Regions from separate parts of the Paenibacillus sp. BAC0078 genome, predicted to be linked through region 1. Evidence: riboswitches for the same ligand, from Rfam matches in the RefSeq annotation. Region 1 holds a riboswitch; each other region holds the start of a gene.
The links. Region 1 has a riboswitch for cyclic di-GMP ahead of ACX1DY_RS28690 (transglutaminase-like domain-containing protein). Riboswitches for the same ligand answer to the same signal wherever they lie in the genome.
Positions count from the first base shown of each region.

Region 2: another riboswitch for cyclic di-GMP. It lies ahead of ACX1DY_RS11050 (thiamine pyrophosphate-binding protein); the one in region 1 lies ahead of ACX1DY_RS28690 (transglutaminase-like domain-containing protein).
Region 3: another riboswitch for cyclic di-GMP. It lies ahead of ACX1DY_RS18015 (anti-repressor SinI family protein); the one in region 1 lies ahead of ACX1DY_RS28690 (transglutaminase-like domain-containing protein).
Region 4: another riboswitch for cyclic di-GMP. It lies ahead of ACX1DY_RS10560 (S-layer homology domain-containing protein); the one in region 1 lies ahead of ACX1DY_RS28690 (transglutaminase-like domain-containing protein).

Region 1 is NZ_JBTLRW010000026.1:70,646-72,846, reverse strand. It holds gene ACX1DY_RS28690 (transglutaminase-like domain-containing protein) at 282-1,091, opposite strand; cyclic di-GMP riboswitch class I at 1,105-1,186, opposite strand; cyclic di-GMP riboswitch class I at 1,260-1,341, opposite strand; gene ACX1DY_RS28685 (class D sortase) at 1,427-2,086, opposite strand; gene ACX1DY_RS28680 (GtrA family protein) at 2,116-2,201, opposite strand, start outside.
Region 2 is NZ_JBTLRW010000004.1:365,547-367,747, forward strand. It holds gene ACX1DY_RS11050 (thiamine pyrophosphate-binding protein) at 1-1,435, opposite strand, end outside; cyclic di-GMP riboswitch class I at 1,553-1,647, opposite strand; gene ACX1DY_RS11055 (methyl-accepting chemotaxis protein) at 2,140-2,201, opposite strand, start outside.
Region 3 is NZ_JBTLRW010000009.1:118,981-121,181, forward strand. It holds gene ACX1DY_RS18010 (2-oxoglutarate dehydrogenase E1 component) at 1-501, opposite strand, end outside; cyclic di-GMP riboswitch class I at 887-971, shown strand; gene ACX1DY_RS18015 (anti-repressor SinI family protein) at 1,000-1,167, shown strand; gene ACX1DY_RS18020 (helix-turn-helix domain-containing protein) at 1,286-1,618, opposite strand; gene ACX1DY_RS18025 (TasA family protein) at 1,784-2,201, opposite strand, start outside.
Region 4 is NZ_JBTLRW010000004.1:254,658-256,858, reverse strand. It holds gene ACX1DY_RS10560 (S-layer homology domain-containing protein) at 1-1,195, opposite strand, end outside; cyclic di-GMP riboswitch class I at 1,247-1,339, opposite strand; gene ACX1DY_RS10555 (MerR family transcriptional regulator) at 1,559-2,201, shown strand, end outside.

The DNA of each region.
Region 1 (2,201 bases):
TTGTTCAGTTTTCAAAGATCAAGCTCGTTGCCCACGACGGTGTTCACGTCAGCAGCAACTCTTATAATATATCACATTGATTTCAGAAACGCAACAGTTTTTTTCGAAACAACTTATTCAGCTATTTCTTATTAACTTTTGCCGCGCTCTAACAACGCTTAATCATAATACCTCATAACCCTATGAAAAAGCAACCCCTATAAACAAAGAAAAATAACCCACTTAATATTTAAGCGGGTTATCTATGAATTAGGCTAGATTATGAAAACAACTGCTTGTTCTTAATAGAACTTAGCTGCAGTATATTTGCTTGCATCTTTGATCAATCCTGTTGTCTGGCTGTTCTTCGCCAATCCTGCATCTACAGTCGTATCAATAATTACCCATTTGCCATTAAGGAAGACTTCGTTCCAAGCATGATAGGTAGTAACGTAGCTTGAGTTCCCCATAACCAGCTTAGTTGGAATGCCTTCACTGCGAAGCATGGTAGCAAACAATGAAGCGTAGTCGTAGCAGATCCCCTTTTTGGTGAGGAGTGTATTGTCATTGTTAGGGATGTAGTCCGTTGAAACATTGGAGGCCAAGGTGTAGTCGTATTTTACGTTAGACACAATATAGTTGTATATCGCTTTTACCTTTGCTTCGTCAGTTGTCAGACCTTGCGTTAGTTGCTTAGCCTTCAGAACTGTTGTATCGGAAGAACTCCATTTCACGTTCTGTACGGAGCCCAGATATACGGCATTTGCATTGCTCAGACTGAGATCTACGGTTTCGGAAGAAATCACTTTGTATTTGTTACCGGTGGTGTTCTCAAGTACAGATACTTTATAAGAACCATTGCCTTGCTGCAGCGGGAACGTTTCGGTTTGTCTGGAGGCATAGAGGTTGTAAGTGTAGCTGTTGTTGTCTTTGGTGATCATAAGCTTGACACGCTTGTCCTTAGGGACGGCATAGGATACCGAGATAACACCCTGATCCAATTGAGCTGTATTCAACCAGCCGGTGTCCGTGCTTGCGGCTTCAACAGATCCCGCTTGAACGGAAGTAGCAACTACAAACAATGTTAATAATGTAAAAAAGAATTTCTTCATGGATAAAACTCCTTTCGGTAGCTGGCTGCCATCCTTAACGGGAAGACCCTTTAGCTTTGCGTCCCTACCTTTCGATAGGTTTGCCGTTATCGTATAAGTTCTATCTGTTCTTACTTCTACTAGAAGTTACTAGATTTAGCTTAAGAACAAACAAAAAAAGCCTCTTCATTCGGTAGCTGGCTGCCATCCATAGCGGGAAGGCCCTTTAGCTTTGCGTCCCTATCTTTCGATAGGTTTGCCGTTATCGTGTTTAGCTTTTATAGTTACATAGTACCATATCTATCTCTATATTCAAGACCCAAATCACTAGATTCACACTATTTTTAGTTGAATTTTTATATAACTAGCTTAGCATGCACGATCAGCCGGTGGGTTGGATTGACCAATGGATCACATGTAATCAGGGTAAGTATTTTGTCATCGTTATGCCCATTTAGCACCGAAATATCTGTAGGCTCCACGATAGAGATATCATAAACAACGTATTTGAAATCCTGCCTGCTTGTTGTAACGGAAATGGTGTCGCCAATTTCGACTTCGTTCAATCTGTTGAAGAGTCTCCCTGTTGTTCTTGATCTGTGGGCTGCAATTGCGGCATTGCCGACCTCACCAATCGGTGCTGTCTCCTTCATATGGGCGGCGGCATGCTTCATATTGGCTTTGGTTGCCCCTTCAAGGATAGGCAGCTTCAGGTCGATTTTGTTAATTTGGATAATTCCGATGATCTTGCCGCCTACCTGAATGTCCGGAGCTGGCGATTCAGTTGCTTCTGCCTGTTCATTCGCAGATGATTCCTCTGACAGCAGCTTGGTAACTGCCGCATACGGCTTGCTCAGGTCTGATCCTGACGGCGGAGCGGGCGTAACTTCACTATAGGCCTGTTCGGCTTCTTCCAGCAGCTTCTGCTGCTCCCAATCGTTGTACCACTCGTTCGCTTTTGGATACAGCATGATAAGAATCCCCGCAAGGATAAGCAAAAAAGAGAACTTACGCATGAAAATCACCTCCGTTAGTTATGATAACCTCAGAATACCCATTTGCGGCTTCCAAAAAAATTGATAATTACGGTCACGAAGGTGACCAGCACTTTGGCAATCAGCACCTGTACGC
Region 2 (2,201 bases), on a different contig from region 1:
GGCCCGTGGTTTTTTGCATGCCCTTTAATGCCATATCGAGCTGCATATTGTTCACTACGATAAAGATGACGGGGATATCCTTGCACACTGCTGTGTTGATTTCCGCCCCGAGCATCATAAAGCATCCGTCGCCGGTAATGCAGACAATGGTTTCTTCAGGTGAGGCTACCTTTGCGCCTATAGCCATGCCAATTGAATTGCCCATGCAAGCAAAATAGGCATCAAAGACAAAGCTGCCCGGTTTCTTCACGTTGTACCACTTCACAGCATGGAAGCCATGGCTGCCGTCATCAACAAAGAGGGTGTTGTTATAAGGGAGCTGTTCGCTCAGTGTGCTCATTACCGAAGCGAGAGAAAGCTTGGACAATACAGGAAGCTCCTCTGTATAACGCGGGGATGTCTCCGGTTGACGTGCCGGAATGCTGCTGGTATCGACATTTTGCAGATAGAACGCCAGATTATCACGCAAATCGCCGCTGACAGAAATGGTGGGAGAGTTTAATATTTTCCCGACAAACGTAGGATCGACATCAAATTGAATCAAGGTCTGCGGATGGTTCTCCGCCTTGAGATTGCAGATGGTCATATCGCTCAGCCGCGAACCGAGCACGATGAACAAATCGCTGCGGTTCAACAAATCATCGCCATGCTTGCAGCCGCCGACACCGATTGGACCGTGATATAACGGATGATCCCAGGCAATAGCGCCTTTGCCCCCAGGAGAAGTCACAACAGGAATATTGAACATCTCTGCGAGCTGAACCAGCTCTTTATGCGCTCCGGAGCGGTTGACACCTTTGCCGGCAATGATGAGGGGATGGCTGGATTGATTGATAGCCGAGATCACCCGCTCGAAATTACTGTGGCTGATCAGACTCTCCCGTTCAGGGATCACAATCCGGCACTCTTCAAGGAGTTCTGTCTGCACATCAAAAGGGATGCACAGGTGGACAGGACCCCGCTTGCCGCTTAAAGCCGTCGAAATGGCATGATTAAATATGGTGCTGAAATGATCTCCGCGTTCAACCAGCTTGCTGAACAGAGTTGCGGGTCTGAACATATCCGCCAGATCGGCAAGATAGTTCGAAGAATCCTGACACTGGGGAATCCCCAGCTCCTTGATGGATTGATGGCCGGTAATGAACAGCACAGGAAGGTTGTTTGCCTTGGCATGCGCTGCGGCGGTAAGCAGATTGGTTCCGCCTGGACCGGAGGTGCCGAAGGCCACTCCAAGGCCGCCGGTTTTTAGAGCATAACCTGCGGCTTCGAACCCAGAACTGGATTCATGTCTTCCGGGAATAAACTCAATGCCATGATCAACCATCTTCAGAACTACAGGACAAATAGACTTGCCGATTATGCCAAAAGAATGTGTTACACCGAGGTTTCGTAGTGCCTGAGCCATATAATCTGCGACTGTTTTCAGAAAATCCACCCCACCCAATGTTATTATTTATTTAGCTTAAATAGAAAACCTGCACTCAGAAGGAGCACAGGCAGCTGCTAAATAACCATGTTGAACGAGAGAAACATAATACAGACGTTCCGGTTCTTAAGCAACCTGGCTGTCATGGTCCCGGGAAGCATGAGACTGTAGATCCATGGCTTTGCGTCATTCCCTTTCGGAGAATTTTGCCAATATATTTTTATTAATGAAATAAAGCATAATTTTACTTTACAATATATTCCTAGCGCTGCTTTTGTCAATATATTTGATCAAATAAGCTCGAAATTTGACGAATATAACGATTAACGACATTTATTGATTTGCATGCCAAGTGAATATTAATGCAGGAAATAAAATAATAAAGTCCCAGGTGAAAAAGTCCTAAAATGCAAACGGGATTTGAAATGCCGGACCATGGTGCTATTGATAGTTATCACGGAGGATGGCCGTAACTGTGGGAATACTTAGACTCCCAGTTGCTAATCGTAATCGTACAAGCATTCCTTGCGGCACTATCGTCCTTTGGATTCATTTTCCAAGCTCAGCTTATCCAGATATAAATGCAAATTGAAATTATCATTTTATACTGCGAAAATTCAGCATTTGGTGAATATTACATCAAGGAAATTGTAAACACAAAAAAACTGCCGCATGAGCATTTTTTGCTCAAGCGGCAGCATTGCAGGGGACGCCTAAAATTTGAAAATATGGATTGTTTTTTGCAACTGGAATACAGCTTGGGTCATCTTTTCTG
Region 3 (2,201 bases), on a different contig from region 1:
CTCCTGCTCTTCGTGCACATGCCCGAATTCATAGGCTATGGTCCGGGTATAGGCCTGGCGCATCCGGTGAACGGCATCCCAGGCGGTCTTGACATCATCCGGTGCATTCTCCCAGATCAGCGATGCGGGCAGCGCAGTCAGGTCTTCGCGGGTGAGGTCATAGGTTTCGTATTCGAGCCATTTCGCCATCGGATTGTTCCCCCGGACAAGCGGGTCAATATTAGCGGCCATATGGCCATATATACGGATATTGGCAATCAGCTTGGAAGCTCTTACGGCTTTTCTGAGCCACTCCGTATCTCCCGAAAGCGCAGGCTTCGGAGCCGGCAAAGCATCCGGGGTAAGCGGAGGAGGTCCGTAAACCGTAAAAAGCTCGCGGTAATGATGCTCTACTGAAGCGGGGTCCTTAACAAACTGTTCATATTTTTCCTGAATGTAGCCCAGATTGGGTCCGTGATATTTACTCCAAATGGTTTCGTTATAGGGCTCTTTGACTGCCATGAATGCATCCTCCCAACGGATGAACCCCACTTGTGGCACTAGGCGTCAGCGCCCGGTGGAGCTGCAATGTTTGCGGTTTCATTTCTCTCCTATTGTGCTACTTTCAAGCCGCGTAATCAATTCATACTTTCGTGCAATCCGTTCGCAAAACGGCATGATTCAGCCCATAAATGATGAAGAACGGATATCGTTTGCTATGATGCAATTCATGGTCAGTCCCGCAAGCTTTATTACCCGGACAAAGCCTTGCAAAAAAAGCTAATCTTTTGCACGACTTAGCAAAAAAAAATCCGAAAATCGACACACTTCTTATGTGAGATTCTGTATAATGTTATTGCGGGTAACGGTTACATTGGTTTCTAGCCAGATCCTTTCATGTAAAGGGTCCAGTAAAGGGTAAACCTGCTGAAAGGCAGGGGCACAAAGTCTCGGGTCTAATGTAGAAATACTACGACGGCCGGACTGCCTGGGGACGCAAATATTCTAGGAGGAGATATCTTGGAAAAGTCCAACCAGGGGAATAATGGGGAACTGCAGGCAGTTGATCTGGATTTAGAATGGGTGCATTTGCTGATGTCGGCCAGGAAGGCGGGCATCGGGGCGGAGGAAATCCGCCGGTTTTTCAGTGAGAAGGCATTGGGCGAGAAGGCATTGCAGGTCATGTAGGGCGTTTTCGATGCAGGGATATATACGGAAAAGGGCACAGCGGAATGCGCTGTGTCCTTTTCTGCAATTATGAGAAAGTATAAGTATCACACTATACTGTATCCTTATATTTCTCGAACTACCCATCCTTCTGCTCCAGCCGCCATTTTTGATAATCCAGAAACTCTTTGAATTCCCGTTTGCTTATGCCTGAGGCCATAGCTTCCTGAACGAGCCGGAACCATTCGCCGTCCAGGGGCGGCTCTTCCGTATCTGCGGGCTCGCCATAGAGGAGATTATGGATGGAAACCTGAAGCGCATCGGCGATTTTTTCAATGAATTGAATTGAGGGGTTGGATTGAATATTTCTTTCAACATTGCTTAAGTATGATTTCGCCACATCAGCCTTGTCAGCCAGCTCGGATAAGGACAAGCCTTTTTCCAGACGGAGTTGATGGATGCGGCTACCCATATTATCCGGCACGATTAAACGCCCCTCCGCATTTTTTGTTAACAGTATAACAAATTTTCGCATAACGGACAAAAATCAATGCTTCAGCAAAGCGGTGAGCAGGAAGAAAAACGGCATACCCCGCCCGGATGAGGGAGGATACGCCGTTTTTGCGCGAGATGAGGCTTATTTCAATTCACCGGGGCCTTGTTTGGCGTTGAATGTCCAGGTGAGGGACAATTTATCCCCCTGGAACACGTTCTGATCCTGACCGTTGTCGACAAATACGAAGGCTACCTTGAACACCTTGGATTGTCCGGCACTGATGCCGCCAGGGATTGCGCCTGTGCTGATCAAATCATAGTTTGACGTATTTTTCAAATCCTTGAGCGAAATCTCCCCGAGAACATAATTGGTAATATCGCCGCTGACATAGGTGTCTTTGAGGAGCTTCACTTTAAAATGATCCCCGAGATCCTGCGCACCGTTATTCGTTCCTGCATCGGTTACTGTGTATGCACTGGCGAGCTTCAGCTCTTTGATATCCAGTGTTCCGCTGTTCTGCAGTGTGAAGTTGCGCACCGCAATATCGCCTGGCTTGAGG
Region 4 (2,201 bases), on a different contig from region 1:
CCGGGAATGTCCCTGCCGAAATTTCTAATCTTGCCCATCCGTCCATTACAGACAGGGTTCCGCCCGCGCTTCCGATGCTCTGACTGTCTTTGGCTCCCGTTACCACAGGAACCGCCACTTCAGGAGTTGAACCTGGATTCGGGACTGTACCTGGGGATGGCGTCGTGCCTGGACTTGGAGTTGGCGTTGGCGTTGGATTGGTGTCTTTTTTCAAGTCTAACGATTCTATGTAGTCATCCTTCTTGCTGTATAGCAGCTTATCTCCGCTAATTCCGATCAGCTTCGCTCCTGCTTCTATCGCCGGAAGCGATTGTACTGCATATGTAGAAAGGTTTACTTGCTGCAGCGTTGTTTTACCGTCCACTTCGTCTTGAAACACCGCATGCCCCTTAGATATGGACATAAAGGCATATTGTGTTCCTCCGGCCTTCATTTCGGTAAGATCCACTGGCTGAGCTGTCAGGTCCTTGATGTTCAGAAGCACATATTTGCTTTCGGAGGCACCGTTTTTTTGCTTGATCAGCACATGACTGCCATTAAAAACAAACCAGTCCACAAAATTGGCTCCGCCCAGACTAACAAGTGCGCGCGTAACCCCGCTGCTCAAATTCAGCAGACTAAGCCCTCCGTCACGGGCATTTTTGTATACCACATTTCCATCCGCCAGCACCGGGAACCGTCCTTCGCCGAGATCCGCCTCAACGCCGGTAGCCAGGTCGTGGTAGATCATGCTGCCGTAATTTTTGCGTTCATACCAGACCACACCTACACCGTCAGTCGTCGGATTACCGTATTGGCCGGATTGCTTGTTGAGCTTAGTCTTCTTGCCTGTCACAAGATCGGCACTATAAATGTCCCAATTGAGTGAAGATTCCGCTTCGCTTCCTTTGTCCGCCCATACGGCAACCGTGCCATCCACATAAGGCGCATCCTTAGCAGATGAACCCGACGTAAGAACCATACTTGCACCACTGGTCTGATTCAGCGCGTGCACCTGCTTCACTCCGCCACTGTCTGCTTCGAGCCATACCAGCCGTTCTCCCGACACGCTATAGTCCGTCCGGCCCAGATCTGCTGCGGCGGCTGAGGCCTGCATCGTACCACCTATACTAGGCAGCAGCCCTCCAAGCATACTCACCACCGCAACTACGGCCACAACCGTCTGCGAAAACTTCCTTTTCCTACCGAACCTCATTCACTTCTCTCCCCCAGCGATATTTTTAGGCACGCCAAAAAACCAAGTGCCTCGAGCGGCCCGGCTGCCCTAACATCCCTCCTGGATGAAGTAGGCCCGTGGCTTTGCGTCTCCGACTTTCGTACGGATTTGCCTTTGTTTAAAACTCGGTTTTTCTGTCCCTTTATGCTTATGTAAGTATGACTTTTGATGTAGAGGACTTCCTCTATTATCGGAATTTATTCCTGTGAAATTAAGATGTTCTATTTCTTCCTTTTTTAGGGGGATGAAAACAGAGGATCGGATTGATGGTCAAAAAGGATTGACTTTGACGTTGGGTCAATCGGTATAATCGCAGTAAGAGAACAAGTATGGAGGGCTGTTATGAAGTTAATGAAAATTACCGAAGTTACCGAAAAATTTGGCATATCTTCAAGGACACTTCGATATTACGAGCAAGTAGGCTTGCTGCGGAGTGAACGTCCACCACTTGAAAAGTATCGTTTTTATGACAACATAAATATTAACCGGCTACAGCAGATTTTGGTGCTTCGGAAAATGCAGATTCCGATAAAGGATATTTTGCGAATTTATGAGAATCAAGATATGGAAACGCTGGTACAAAGCTTTGTTAAGCGAATTGAGGAAATTGACGACGAAATCAGCACACTCTCCCAACTGAAATCTTATGTTACAGACTTCTTAGATGCTATGAACACTCACGGTATCACGCAGATATCCGCACTGCCCCTGCTTTATGAAAAGGTAGAGGATGAACTGTTCTCCCGACCAAAACATGATTTATCCATGGAAACGCTGAACACGATCTCAGACAAGCTAGCAAAGCCGCTGGATATGGATATTGTGGCATTGTCTCCGATGCTTGCGATTACATCCATAAAAACTGACAACGAACAGTCCGAGATTGATTTGTTTTGGGAGTGGATTTCCGCAAATCAAATCCCATTTGGCAAGCCCGGCAGCCGAACGCTGTTCGAATATCAGTATGGAGGGGACATTGTTTTCA